3 regions of the Arthrobacter sp. NPDC057009 genome follow, and region 2 is predicted to be linked to each of the others. Evidence: riboswitches for the same ligand, from Rfam matches in the RefSeq annotation. Region 2 holds a riboswitch; each other region holds the start of a gene.

Region 1 (4,270 bases), on a different contig from region 2:
GTAGACCCGGTGGCCGGAATCGATGGCCGCCTGCACCACCTCACGGGACAGCCCCACGAGCTCCAGGGCTTCGGCGCTGAGGACCACCTCCACGCTCGGATCGGCCGCTGCGGCGGCCAGGTCGCCGGCCCGGATGCGGGCCGTCCCGATCAGGAACGTGCCGCGGCTGATGCCCGGCGCCAGTCCGTTGCTTTCCCCGGCCATTGCCATGGCGCTAAAAGTCCAGCAGGTTCCGGCGCAAGCCGCCGTCGCCGTAGCTCGTCCGCAGCAGTCCCCGCCGGCGCAGCACGGGCGCCAGCCTGTCCAGCACTCCGTGGATGGTGGCCGGGTCCACGAAGCCGGAGAAGAGGAACCCGTCGCCGCCCACTGCGGTGCCGGTTTCCTCGAGGTAGTCGGCGATCTCATCGGCCGTTCCGATGATGCTGTCGCCTGCACCGCCGCTGCGGGCCTGCAGGATCTGCCGCAGCGTGGAACCCGGCGGTGCCGCCTTGGAGAAGTGCTCCAGCGTTCCCTGGTTGCTGTTGGTGCTCAGTTCCGGGAGGGGTGCGTCGAGGTCGAACTGCTTGAAGTCGATGACGGAGAGGTAGGAGATGGAGTTGAGCTGGCTGTCGATGTCCCGCTGCGTGAGCTCCCGGCGCGCGGCACGCAGTTCCTCCGCTTCAGCCCGGGATCCGGTCACGGTGGGTTTCAGGACGAACAGCACCTTGACGTCGTCGGGGTTCCGGCCGGCTGCGGCGGCCTCGGCTCGGATGGAGTCCCGGTAGGCCTTCATGCCGTCCGCGCCGCGGGCCAGGGCGATCGCAACGTCCGCGTTCGCACCGGCGAAGGCCTTGCCCCGCGGGGAGGCCCCGGCCTGCACCAGCACCGGCTCCTCCGGCAGCGGCGCGGTGTTCAGCGGTCCCCGGACTTTGAAGAACTCCCCGTCGTGGTGGATGGGCCGGACTTTGGTGTGGTCCGCGAAGATGCCCGCCCGGGCGTCCTCCACGATGGCGTCCGGTTCCCAGCTGCGCCAGAGCTTGCGGACGACGTCCACGAACTCCTCGGCCTTCTCGTAGCGGAGGTCGTGCTCGATCTGCTGGTCCAGTCCGTAGTTCTGCGCGGCAAGGTCGCTGCCGGAGGTCACCACGTTCCAGCCAAGCTGGCCGTTGGAGAAGTGCTGCAGCGTGGCCAGCAGCCGGGCCGCGGTGAAGGGCGGATAGAAGGACGCGCTGATGGTGGGCACGATGCCCAGGTGTTCCGTGGCGGACAGCAGGTACGGCACCAGCGCCAGCGGATCGTGTTTGGGCGCAAAGGACGCCTGCGCCAGTGAGACCTCCGCGCTGCCGCCGTAGGTGTCGGGGACGGTCAGCGAGTCCTCAATGATGAACAGGTCCAGCCCGGCCCGCTCAAACTCGCGGACCGCGTGCTGGTAGGGGGCCGGTTTCTTCCAGTCGTAGCCGATACCGTAGCCGGGTGTCCCCCAGCCCTGGACCCCGAAGCCATGGCCCACAAACCATCCAAAGTGCAGCATGGGAGTCACTGTATTCGCGGTCGAATCATTCACTGCGGCCTGGTTTCATCCGGCGTTACGGCGGTTCATCTCCCGTCATTATCCTCCCGGCCGCGGGCTTTGTAACGGCAACGCGAGCAACCCGGGCAGTCCCATGGATCAGGGAAAGTCGCGGGGTCCGTTACGGAAGATGACGACGGCGGCGGTGCGCGCCGCCGTCGTCAGTGTTACTTTTTTCGGGAGTAATGAGTACCGGCATTAAGCCCTGACTGGCCGGTCGGCAACCCTCCTTCCACGGCGGGGTGCCTCAGGTGAATACTCGGCATATCGACCACTTCGAGCTGCAAGCGTGAGAAAAGGAGATCCGTCGTGTCAGACGCCCCCGCCGTTGCAACGCTGCCGTCCCAGCAGGATAAACCTGAGGAAAAACTGTCCTACCGCCTCATCACGGGGCCGGACGACCGGGCGTTCTGTGAGCGCATCTCGGCAGCCCTGGCCGAGGGATACGTGCTGCACGGCAGCCCTGCCGCCACCTTCAACGGCACCACCGTCATCGTGGCCCAGGCCCTCATCCTGCCGGCAGCGATCGCCACCGCAGACGCCGCCGTCGCCACCGCCGTGGACCAGCTGGACTCCGACGAGGACCTGAGCGCGGAAGTTTACGAGGGCCACGCATGAGCTACGCCGGAGACATCACTCCGCAGGACGCGTGGGCCAAGCTTGAGGAGGGCGCCATCCTGGTGGATGTGCGCACCGAGGGCGAATGGGCGCACATCGGCATTCCCGACACCAACGCCACGGAAAATGATCCCCTCTTCATCCAGTGGACCTTTCCCGGCGGCATTCCCAACCCCGACTTCGTCGAGCAGCTGAAGCAGCAGGCCCCCGAGGACACCCGGGTGGAGCTGCTCTTCCTGTGCCGCTCCGGCCAGCGCTCCATCGCTGCCGCCACCGCCGCAACGCAGGCCGGTTTTACTGCCTACAACGTCCTCGAAGGCTTCGAGGGCGAGCCCGACCGTTACGGTGAGCGCACCGTGAACGGCTGGAAGAACCGCGGCCTGCCGACGAACCTGGGAAAGAACTAAATTGACCTTTAACCACGACGCCGCCGGCTGGAGCCCCGATACCCAGGCCGTCCGCGGCGGGCTTGACCGCACCAATTTCCAGGAGACCACCGAGCCTGTCTTCCTGAACTCCGGATTCGTCTACGAGTCCGCCGCCGCCGCCGAGCGCGCCTTCACCGGCGAAGACGAGCGCTTTGTCTACTCGCGCTACGGCAACCCGTCGGTGGCCACCTTCCAGGAGCGGCTCCGCCTCCTCGAAGGCACTGAGGCGTGCTTTGCGACGGCGTCCGGCATGTCCGCCGTTTTCACCGCGCTGGGTGCCCTGCTGGGCGCCGGGGACCGCGTGGTCGCAGCCCGCTCGCTGTTCGGTTCCTGCTTCGTGATCCTCAACGAAATCCTGCCGCGCTGGGGCGTGGAGACGGTGTTCGTGGACGGCCCGGACCTCGAGCAGTGGCGCGAAGCCCTCTCGGTGCCCACCACGGCCGTCTTCTTCGAATCCCCGTCCAACCCGATGCAGGAAATCGTGGACATCGCGGCGGTGAGCGAACTCGCCCACGCCGCCGGCGCCAAGGTGGTGGCGGACAACGTCTTCGCCACCCCGCTGCTGCAGCGCTGCGGAGACCTCGGCGCGGACGTGATCGTCTACTCCGGCACCAAGCACATCGACGGCCAGGGCCGCGTGATGGGCGGAGCGATCCTGGGCACCAGGGAATTCATCGACGGCCCGGTCAAGCAGCTCATGCGCCACACGGGCCCGGCGCTCTCCGCATTCAACGCCTGGGTCCTCACCAAGGGCCTGGAAACCATGTCCCTGCGCGTGAACCACTCCTCCGCCACCGCGCTGCGCCTCGCCGAATGGCTGGAAACCCAGCCTGCCGTGAACTGGGTCAAGTACCCGCTGCTCAAGTCGCACCCGCAGTACGACCTGGCGGCCAGGCAGATGAAGGCCGGCGGCACCGTCCTCACGCTGGAACTTGCGACGACGGCCGGCCAGTCGGGCAAGGAAGCCGCCTTTGCGCTGCTGGACGGCCTGAAGATCATCGACATCTCCAACAACCTGGGCGACGCCAAGTCCCTCATCACCCATCCCGCCACCACGACGCACCGGGCCATGGGGCCGGAAGGACGCGCCGCGATCGGGCTCAGCGATGGCGTGGTGCGGCTGTCCGTCGGACTGGAGGACGCGGACGACCTCATCGCGGACCTGGAGCAGGCGCTCAAACAGATCTGACGTTACTTCCAATGGCGGGCTGTGAACGCGCGCTGCGCTGCACGTCCCTTCGTTTCGGGCGTCCTTGAGAACGGAGCCCGGGGGCGGTTTAGTGGGTGGACCAGCAGGGTTTACCCAGGGTTTACATGGACGGTCTTGTAGGGTCCATATGCACTGGGCAGACTCTAATAACACCGATGAGCCGATCAAACCCCTGTCGGTTCAGCCCATCCAAGGACAGACGCAGCGATGCGTTCGGGGCCGTGGCCGCGAAGACGCTGCGCGCAGCCTCCCTGACCGGAAGGAACATCATGGCCGGAGTATTTGAAGTTTTTGTTGACGCCGACTCCCAGTACCGGTTCCGGCTGATGGCTCCCAATGGAACCGTGCTGGCCGTCTCCGCACCTTTCGAGGACAAGCGCGCGGCTGCCGCGGGCATTGCCGACGTCCGCGAATGCGCCGGGACGGGGCTCGTCACGGACCTCTCGCCGGCAGCACCGAAGGTTC
Region 2 (4,270 bases):
GGCGTGCATGATGCGCGACAGCCGGTGCACCCAGGGTACTGACGTGTCCAGCTGGTTCCAGATCAGGCCCAGTACTCCCTGGGGCCTGAGGATGCGGGAAATCTCCGTGCTGGCCCGCAGCGGATCGCACCAGTGCCACGCCTGGGCAACGCTGACGACGTCGAACGCCGCCGAGGGCAGCCCGGTTTCCTCAGCGGTCCCCACCACGGCATGGACCGCGGGGCAGTCACGGCCCAGCTGCTCCAGCATGTCCCGGGAAGGGTCCACGGCGCTGACCTCGAGCCCGCGGTCCACCAGCAACGCGGTGAATTTGCCCGTTCCTGCGCCGAGGTCAGCGGCGGTACGGGCCCCGGCCGGAATAAGCCAGCTGGCGGAGTCCTCCGGGTAGCCCGGACGGACGCGGTGGTAGTGCTCGCCGCCGTCCTGGAAGCTCTGTCCAAGCTCCTGCCGCCGGCCGTGATGAAGTTTGGGACCGCCCCGTGCCACGCACAGTCTCCTTATACCGACGTCGAAAATTACCCTTCGAATTTACCGTACGGGGAGCGGGAGGTGCTTAGTCCTGGGTGCGGGTTAGTCCTGGATGCCGATCAGTCCTGGACACACGGTGCGGCGCCGGCGGTGCCGGGCGTGTTGGGCGCCCACTCGGGGTAGGTGCGGGTGTCGTTCGCCGGAACCCAGCGCCCGGCGTCCACCACGTAGTCCCAGCCGAGGCCCGAGCGGCGGAGCTCCTCGATGCCGGCGAGCAGCCGCTGTGCGTCCTCGAGCCGTGAACCCACGCCGAAGCTGGCGCGCAGGGACCCGGACGGCAGTCCGAGGCGCTTCAGCAGCGGGTGGGCGCAGAAGCGTCCGTCGCGCAGACCCACGCCGTGTTCGGCCGACAGGTAGGCGGCGACCAGGCCGGCGTCGTAACCCTCTACCGAGAAGTTGACTACGCCGATGGCGTCGTCCGGGTCGCTGTCCGCGAAAATCTGGTGGACGGTGACGCCGTCGATCTGGCGCAGTCCCTCGACCAGGAAGGACCGGATGCCGGCTTCATGGGCGTGCCATTCCTGCGGATCAAGGGCGGCGATGACCTGGGTTGCCCGGGCCAGGGTGGCAGCGCCGAGGACGTTCGGTGAGCCGCCCTCGTGGCGGGCGGGGCCGGTGGCCCAGCTGACGCCGTCGAGCCGGGCCTCGCTTACGGCGCCGCCGCCGGCGAGGTGGGGGGTGCCGGCGTCGAGCCAGTCGGGACGGCCGATGAGGACGCCGGCCCCGAAGGGGGCGTAGAGCTTGTGGCCCGAGAAGGCGAGGTAGTCGACGTCGTCCGCGGCGATGTTGACGCGGCGGTGCGGCGCGAGCTGGGCGGCGTCCACCACGATGCGGGCGCCGTATTCATGGGCCAGCGCGGCGAGGCGGCGGATCGGGAGGATTTCGCCCGTGACGTTGGAGGCGCCGGTCACGGCGAGGAGGCTGATGTCGCCGTGCTCCAGTTCGGCACGCAGGCTGGCGATGGTGGCTTCAAGCGTTTCGGAGGCCACCACGCTGCGGTGCGGCACGCCCTGCCACGGCAGCAGGTTGGCGTGGTGCTCGATGTCCAGGTACAGCACCTCGCCCGTGTGGTGGTGGTCCTCCACGGGCAGGCAGCCGGCCAGCAGGTTGAGGGAGTCGGTGGTGTTCCGGGTGAAGATGACAGCGTCATCGGCGCGGCCCCCCACGAATTCGCGCACGATGTTCCGCGAGTTCTCGTACACGGAGGTGCTGATCTGCGAGGCGTAGCCGGCGCCGCGGTGCACGCTCGCGTAGAACGGCAGGATCTCGTTGAGGTACGCGGAGACGACCGACAGCGCAGGGGCGGAGGCGCCATAGTCGAGGTTTGCGTAGCGGACGTGGCCGCCCTGTATCAGCGGGGCTTGGATCTCTGCGCCGGTGACGGCGGCCAGGGGGCGGCGGGCGGCGGCGAACCGGCCGTCCAGCGCGAGGGCGTCGGGGGTGGAAGCAATGATGGCAGTCGTCATGGGACCTCACTGGGATAAGGACCCCGTGTGACGGGGATCCGCGCTTGCCGGGTCCGTTCCGGATCGGCCTGGTCGTCACCCGGGGCACCCCACCGCGAATGGAGGGTTGCCGGCCAGCTAACCGGGGTTTAGCGCTGGCACTCGTGACCTGTTACGAGATTAGGACATCGGCAGAGGCGATGAAAAAGCCGGTTGGAATGTTAAGCGGATTATTACGCGAACCGGATATAGGGCCTGCTGCCGAAGAAACGACGGCGGCCGCCCCCAAAAGCGGGCGGCCGCCGTCGTAATGTTCAGCGCCAGGGCGGTGGTGGGAGAAAACCTAGAGCAGGTCGTCCAGCTGCGGGTTCAGCCGCTTCAGGACTTCCGAGTGCAGGATCGAGTTGGTCGCCAGGGCGTTGCCGCCGAACGGGCCGTCCGTGCCCTCGAGGGAGGTGAAACGGCCGCCGGCCTCCGTCACGATCGGCACCAGCGCCGCCATGTCGTACAGGTTCAGTTCCGGTTCGCAGGCGATGTCCACGGCCCCTTCGGCCACCATGCAGTAGGACCAGAAGTCGCCGAAGGCGCGGGTGCGCCACACATCCTCGGTCAGCTGGAGGAACTCTTCAAGGTTGCCGCGGTCTTTCCAGCCGCCGAGGCTGGAGTAGGAAAGCGAGGCGTCGGACAGGCTGGACACGTTGGACACCTTGAGCCGGGTGGCGGCCGCGAGGGATCGGCCCGAGTAGGCGCCGGCGCCTTTGGCCGCCCACCAGCGCTTGCCGAGCGCCGGGGCGCTGACAACGCCCACCACAGGTTCTCCCTCGTCGACGAGGGCAATCAGCGTGGCCCAGACCGGCACCCCGCGGACAAAGTTCTTGGTGCCGTCGATGGGGTCGATGATCCAGCGGCGGGAACCGTGGCCGGAACTTCCGAACTCCTCACCGAGGACGGCGTCACGGGGACGGGAGCGTGACAGTTGGCCGCGGATTGACTCCTCGGCGGCCTTGTCCGCATCGGTGACCGGCGTCAGATCTGGCTTCGTCTCGATCTGAAGGTCCAGTGCCTTGAACCGGCTCATGGTCTGGTCGTCCACGGAATCGGCCAGCACATGGGCAAGACGCAGGTCATCGTTGTACGTTGAAGCGGGTTGGGTCATGGTTCCAAACTACCCTCAAAGGCCCGGCACGGCGGGGAGGCAGCGGCCGGACAGCGCCGGGGGCGGCTAGCCGACGCTGCCGAGTTCCTTGGTTTCCTGGGCCTCAGCGCGCGGGTCGGTGCCCAGCAGGCGGCGCAGGGACGCGAGCCGTGCTGCTCCCGAGGGGCCGGCGTGGCCGGCTTCCACCCACGCGTCCACGCCGCAGTTGACGGCGGTGGCGTCGTGTTTGCACCCGCGTTCGCAGGCCTCCGTGCCGGGCTCAAGGTCGGGGAAGGAACGCAGGATTCGGTCCGGATCGACGTGCGCCAGTCCGAAGGAGCGGATGCCCGGCGTGTCGATGATCCAGCTGCCCGCCGGGGCGTCGGCGAGCTTGAGGGCAAGGGCCGACGACGACGTGTGCCGTCCGCGGCCCGTCACCGCGTTCACGCCGCCGGTGGCCCGTTCGGCGCCCGTCAGCGCGTTGACCATGGTGGATTTTCCGACGCCGGAATGGCCCAGCATCACCGTCACCTTGCCGTCCAGATGGGCGCGGAGATCGGACACGGCGGCAACGTCGAGCCGGGCGGAGAGGCCGTCGTCGGACCGGGCGTCGATGCCGGACGCGTCGGCATCGGCAGTGCGGCTGATGATCACCGGAAAGTCGAGGTGCCGGTAGTTGCTCAGCAGCTCGGTCGGATCCTTGACGTCCGCTTTGGTGACGAGCAGCAGCGGCTCGATCCCGGCGTCGTAGGCTGCCACCAGCGCCCGGTCGATGAAGCCGGTGCGGGGTTCCGGGTTGGCGGCGGCCACAACCACCACCAGCTGGTCGGCGTTGGCGACGACGGCGCGTTCCACGGGATCGGTGTCGTCGGCGCTGCGGCGCAGCAGGGTCTTGCGGTCCTGGATTTTCACCAGCCGGGCCAGGGTGTCCGGCGAGCCGGACACGTCCCCCACGAGGGAGACGAAGTCTCCGGCCACCACGGGGGAGCGGCGCAGCTCGCGGGCGCGAGCGGCAATGACCGTCCGCTCGTGGCCCGAGTCCTCGCCGACGACGGCGGTGTAGCGGCCCCGGTCCACGGTGATGATCCGGCCGGTGACGGCATCCTCATGGCTTGGGCGGTCCTTCGTCCGGGGCCGGGAACCCTTTTTGTTCGGCCGGATC
Region 3 (4,270 bases), on a different contig from region 2:
GCGCTCCTCGAACGGGGCGAGGTCGTCAACTTCGACGCACCAGCCCATCCAGCCGCCGCCCGCTGCGGACCGGGCCCGGACGGCCTGGCCGAACGGTGCCTTGTCCGACGCCGGGTGGTCCAGGACCTCAACGACCTCAAGGTACTTGTGGCCGGCCAGCGGGATGATCATGTTCCGGGTTCCAAACCGGGGGTGCACCCCGCCCTTAACGGCTTCGACGCCGAGGGCGGAGGAGATACGTTCGGTGGTGGCCGCGAGGCCATCGTGTTCACAGGCGTAAGAGACGTGATCCATGCGCATGCCCTCATCTTGGCACTTTGTGACGGGGCTCTCAGCTTAGGGTGCCCTAACATTGCGAAATGTCCAGCTTTTGACGAAATTCTTCACAAAGCTGTGCGCGAGGAAGGGCTGTTCCTACACTGATCGCAGGTCATGAGCGCCAGCGAAAAAAGCCCCGGCTCGCTGGCCGGCAACCCTCCACCGCGGCGGGGTGCCCCGGGTGAAGACCTGGCCGCGCGGCGCCCGCCGGGCGGCAAGCGCGGGCCTGTGCCGGGACCAGCACACGCCCCTTCAGCGTCAGGAGCCTGCATGTCCAACGCATGGTCATTTGAAACGCGCCAGATCCACGCCGGCCAGGTGCCCGACGGCGCCACCGGCGCACGCTCCCTGCCCATTTACCAGACGACGTCGTTCGTCTTCCCCAGCGCCGACAGCGCAGCAGACCGTTTCGCGCTCGCCGAGATCGCCCCCATCTACACCCGGATCGGCAATCCGACCCAGGACGCCGTCGAGCAGCGGATCGCCAGCCTGGAGGGAGGGCTTGCGGCGCTGCTCCTGAGCTCCGGCCAGGCCGCCGAAACGTACGCCATCCTCAATATCGCCGAAGCCGGGGACCACGTGGTGGCCAGTCCCAGCCTTTATGGCGGCACCTACAACCTGCTGGCCCACACGCTGAAGAAGTTCGGCGTCTCCGTTACCTTCGTGGCGGACCCGGACGACCTGCAGCAGTGGCGCGATGCAGTCCAGCCGAACACCAAGCTCTTTTTCGCCGAAGTGGTGTCCAACCCGCGGCAGGACGTCCTCGACATCGAGGGCGTCTCCCGGGCAGCACACGAAGCCGGCGTGCCGCTCATCGTGGACAACACCCTGTCCACCCCCTACCTCATCAGGCCGCTTGAATGGGGCGCGGACATCGTGGTGCACTCGGCCACCAAGTACCTGGGCGGACATGGGGCCGCCATTGCCGGTGTCATCGTGGATTCAGGAAACTTCGACTTCGGTAAGGACCCGGAACGATTCCCCGGCTTCAACACGCCGGACCCCACCTACAACGGCCTCGTCTACGCCCGCGACCTCGGCGCAGGCGGCGCCCTGGGCGCCAATCTGTCCTACATCCTGAAGGCGCGGGTCCAGCTGCTCCGCGATCTGGGCTCGGCGGTGTCGCCGTTCAATGCCTTCCTTATCGCGCAGGGCCTGGAAACACTGAGCCTGCGCGTGGAGCGCCACGTGGCCAATGCCGTGGCCGTGGCTGGCTGGCTTGAGGCCCGGGACGATGTGGAATCCGTCGCCTACGCCGGACTGCCGTCCAGCCCCTGGTATGAGCGCGGCCTGAAGTACGGGCCCAAAGGCACCGGCGCGGTGGTGGCCTTTACCGTGGCGGGCGGTGCCGAAGCCGGCAAGCGCTTCGTGGATGCCCTGGAACTGCACTCCCATGTGGCGAACATTGGCGACGTCCGCTCCCTCGTCATCCACCCGGCGTCGACGACGCACAGCCAGCTGACTCCGGAGCAGCAAAGCGTTGCCGGGGTTGCCCCCGGACTGGTCCGGCTGTCCGTCGGCCTGGAGCACATCGACGACATCCTTGCCGACCTCGATGCCGGATTCAGGGCCGCGAAAGGCGCCTGACGTCTCCGCCTGACCCTGTGGCTCCCGTCCCGTTTTCCGGCCGGGAGTCACACAGCCGTCACATTCTTCGCGCAGGCGTCCGCCTGTTTCGTACACTTGGCAACAGGTCATGAGTGCCAGCGACAGCCCCGGCTTGCTGGCCGGCAACCCTCCTTCCGCGGTGGGGTGCCCCGGGTGAAGACCTGGCCTGCCGGTCTGCTGACGGCGGGCAAGCGCGTAAGAAGAGGTAGTTACCTATGACGATTTCTGTCAGCCACACCGACGCTCCGGCCGGGAAGACGCCCGCAGGCGCTGTTCTGGATGGCCCCGTTCCGGACGGCACTGTCCAGTACCGCAGCATCGGCAGCCTGGAACTCGAAGCCGGAGGATTCCTGCCGGACGTGACCCTGGCCTACGAAACGTGGGGAACGCTCAACGAGGACGGTTCCAACGCCATCCTCGTTGAACACGCCCTGACGGGCAGTACCCATGTGACGCGCGGTGCCGGGGACGAGGAGGGCTGGTGGGAGCAGCTCGCCGGGCCGGGCGCGCCAGCGGATACTGACAGGTTCTTCCTCATTTCCATCAACATCCTGGGCGGCTGTTACGGGTCCACCGGGCCGTCGTCGCCTGCCCCGGACGGCAAGCCCTGGGGTTCACGCTTTCCGCTGGTGACCCTCCGGGACTCCACCGTCGCCGAGGCCAGGCTCGCCGACCTGCTCGGCATCAGCAGCTGGCACGCCGTCGTGGGCGGATCCATGGGCGGGGCGCGGGCCCTCGAATGGGCAGTCACCTTCCCGGAGCGGGTGCGCCGCTGCGGTGTCATTTCCGTCGGGGCCAGGAGCACGGCCGAACAGATCGCCTTCGCCCAGGCGCAGACCCTGGCCATCCGGCAGGACCGCCACTTCAACGGCGGCGACTACTACGGCGGCCCGGAACCCGCTGAGGGCCTGGCGCTCGCGCGGCGGATTGCCCACATTACCTACCGGTCCGCCTACGAACTCGATTTCCGGTTCGGCAGGAACGCCCAGGCGGCTGAGGAGCCGCTGCAGGCGGATGCCCTGGCAGGCCGCGGCCGCTACCAGGTGGAGAGCTACCTGGACCACCAGGGCAACAAGCTGGTCCGGCGCTTCGACGCCAACAGCTATATCGCCCTGACGGAGGCTCTCATGAGCCATGACGTCACGCGCGGGAGGGGGACGCTGAAGGAGGCCCTGGCCCGGGCCACCGCCGACTTCTTCATTGCCGCCGTGGACACCGACCGGCTGTACTTTCCCGCGCAGTCGCTCGAACTCGCCGAGGCGCTGCCGGGGAACGTTGACGTGCACATGATCGAGGCGCCGATCGGCCATGACGGCTTCCTCACGGAGATCGGCCAGCTGAACGGGCAGTTGCGCGCGCATCTGCTGGGCTGAGGCGTACTGACAAGTAGCCCACGCGCTGCTTTGTGCATTTATGCAGATGCGTTCTGCACTTTTTGTCGTTGAGCTTGCAGGCAATGGCAGACCATACTCGTGTGAACCGGCGTTTCGTGGTGTACCTCACACACGTTCGCCAAAGACGGTCCCAGTGGTGTCGATGAAGACGCCGAAGGAGTTTACATATGAGTACGGATCACTCCGCCGCAAGGCGTGCAGAGGAAACCGACGTTAAGGCCTCGGGCCTGAGAAAAGTTGTCACGGCCTCAATGGCCGGCACGGTGGTCGAATGGTATGAGTTTTTCCTCTATGCCTCGGCAGCAACTTTGGTGTTCGGCAAGATGTTCTTCCCCAATTCGGGGACGGAACTGGACGGCATCATCGCCGCCTTTGTGACCTATGCGGTCGGGTTCGTTGCCCGCCCCATTGGCGGCATCGTCTTCGGCCACTTCGGCGACAAGTTCGGCCGCAAGCAGCTGCTGCAGCTGAGCATCATCCTGGTGGGTGTCTCCACCTTCCTTATGGGCTGCCTGCCTACCTTCGCGCAGATCGGCTACTGGGCCCCGGCTCTGCTGGTGTTCCTGCGCTTCGTCCAGGGCTTCGCCGTGGGCGGTGAGTGGGGCGGCGCCGTGCTGCTCGTTGCCGAGCACAGCCCCAACAAGTCCCGCGGATTCTGGTCCAGCTGGCCGCAGTCCGCCGTTCCCATGGGCAACCTCCTGGCCACCGGCGTGCTGTTCACCCTTTCCTCCACCCTCTCGCAGGAAGCGTTCCTTGGCTGGGGTTGGCGCGTCGCCTTCTGGCTGTCTGCCGTGATCGTCATCATTGGCTACTACATCCGCACCAAGGTCCAGGACGCACCGATCTTCATCGAGGCCCGCAAGGAAGTCACGGTCGAGCACAAGGGCTACGGCGTCGCTGAAGTTTTCCGCCGCTACCCGCGCGGTGTCTTCACCGCCATGGGCCTGCGC

Evidence for each region. Region 2 has a riboswitch for S-adenosylmethionine ahead of ACFTR6_RS01295 (aminotransferase class V-fold PLP-dependent enzyme). Riboswitches for the same ligand answer to the same signal wherever they lie in the genome.
Region 1: it holds a riboswitch for S-adenosylmethionine, as region 2 does, so the genes downstream of both, ACFTR6_RS15205 (DUF1737 domain-containing protein) here and ACFTR6_RS01295 (aminotransferase class V-fold PLP-dependent enzyme) in region 2, are expected to answer to the same signal.
Region 3: it holds a riboswitch for S-adenosylmethionine, as region 2 does, so the genes downstream of both, ACFTR6_RS06285 (homoserine O-acetyltransferase) here and ACFTR6_RS01295 (aminotransferase class V-fold PLP-dependent enzyme) in region 2, are expected to answer to the same signal.

The regions. Positions count from the first base shown of each region.
Region 1 is NZ_JBHUSB010000014.1:75,257-79,526, forward strand. It holds gene ACFTR6_RS15195 (aromatic amino acid ammonia-lyase) at 1-210, opposite strand, end outside; gene ACFTR6_RS15200 (NtaA/DmoA family FMN-dependent monooxygenase) at 215-1,510, opposite strand; SAM riboswitch class IV at 1,731-1,845, shown strand; gene ACFTR6_RS15205 (DUF1737 domain-containing protein) at 1,859-2,167, shown strand; gene ACFTR6_RS15210 (rhodanese-like domain-containing protein) at 2,164-2,574, shown strand; gene ACFTR6_RS15215 (O-succinylhomoserine sulfhydrylase) at 2,576-3,784, shown strand; gene ACFTR6_RS15220 (YegP family protein) at 4,075-4,270, shown strand, end outside.
Region 2 is NZ_JBHUSB010000001.1:270,821-275,090, reverse strand. It holds gene ACFTR6_RS01300 (class I SAM-dependent methyltransferase) at 1-486, opposite strand, end outside; gene ACFTR6_RS01295 (aminotransferase class V-fold PLP-dependent enzyme) at 588-1,994, opposite strand; SAM riboswitch class IV at 2,030-2,143, opposite strand; gene hisN (histidinol-phosphatase) at 2,317-3,129, opposite strand; gene ACFTR6_RS01285 (ribosome small subunit-dependent GTPase A) at 3,196-4,270, opposite strand, start outside.
Region 3 is NZ_JBHUSB010000004.1:145,473-149,742, forward strand. It holds gene ACFTR6_RS06275 (VOC family protein) at 1-300, opposite strand, end outside; SAM riboswitch class IV at 429-545, shown strand; gene ACFTR6_RS06280 (bifunctional o-acetylhomoserine/o-acetylserine sulfhydrylase) at 589-1,905, shown strand; SAM riboswitch class IV at 2,011-2,126, shown strand; gene ACFTR6_RS06285 (homoserine O-acetyltransferase) at 2,142-3,299, shown strand; gene ACFTR6_RS06290 (MFS transporter) at 3,488-4,270, shown strand, end outside.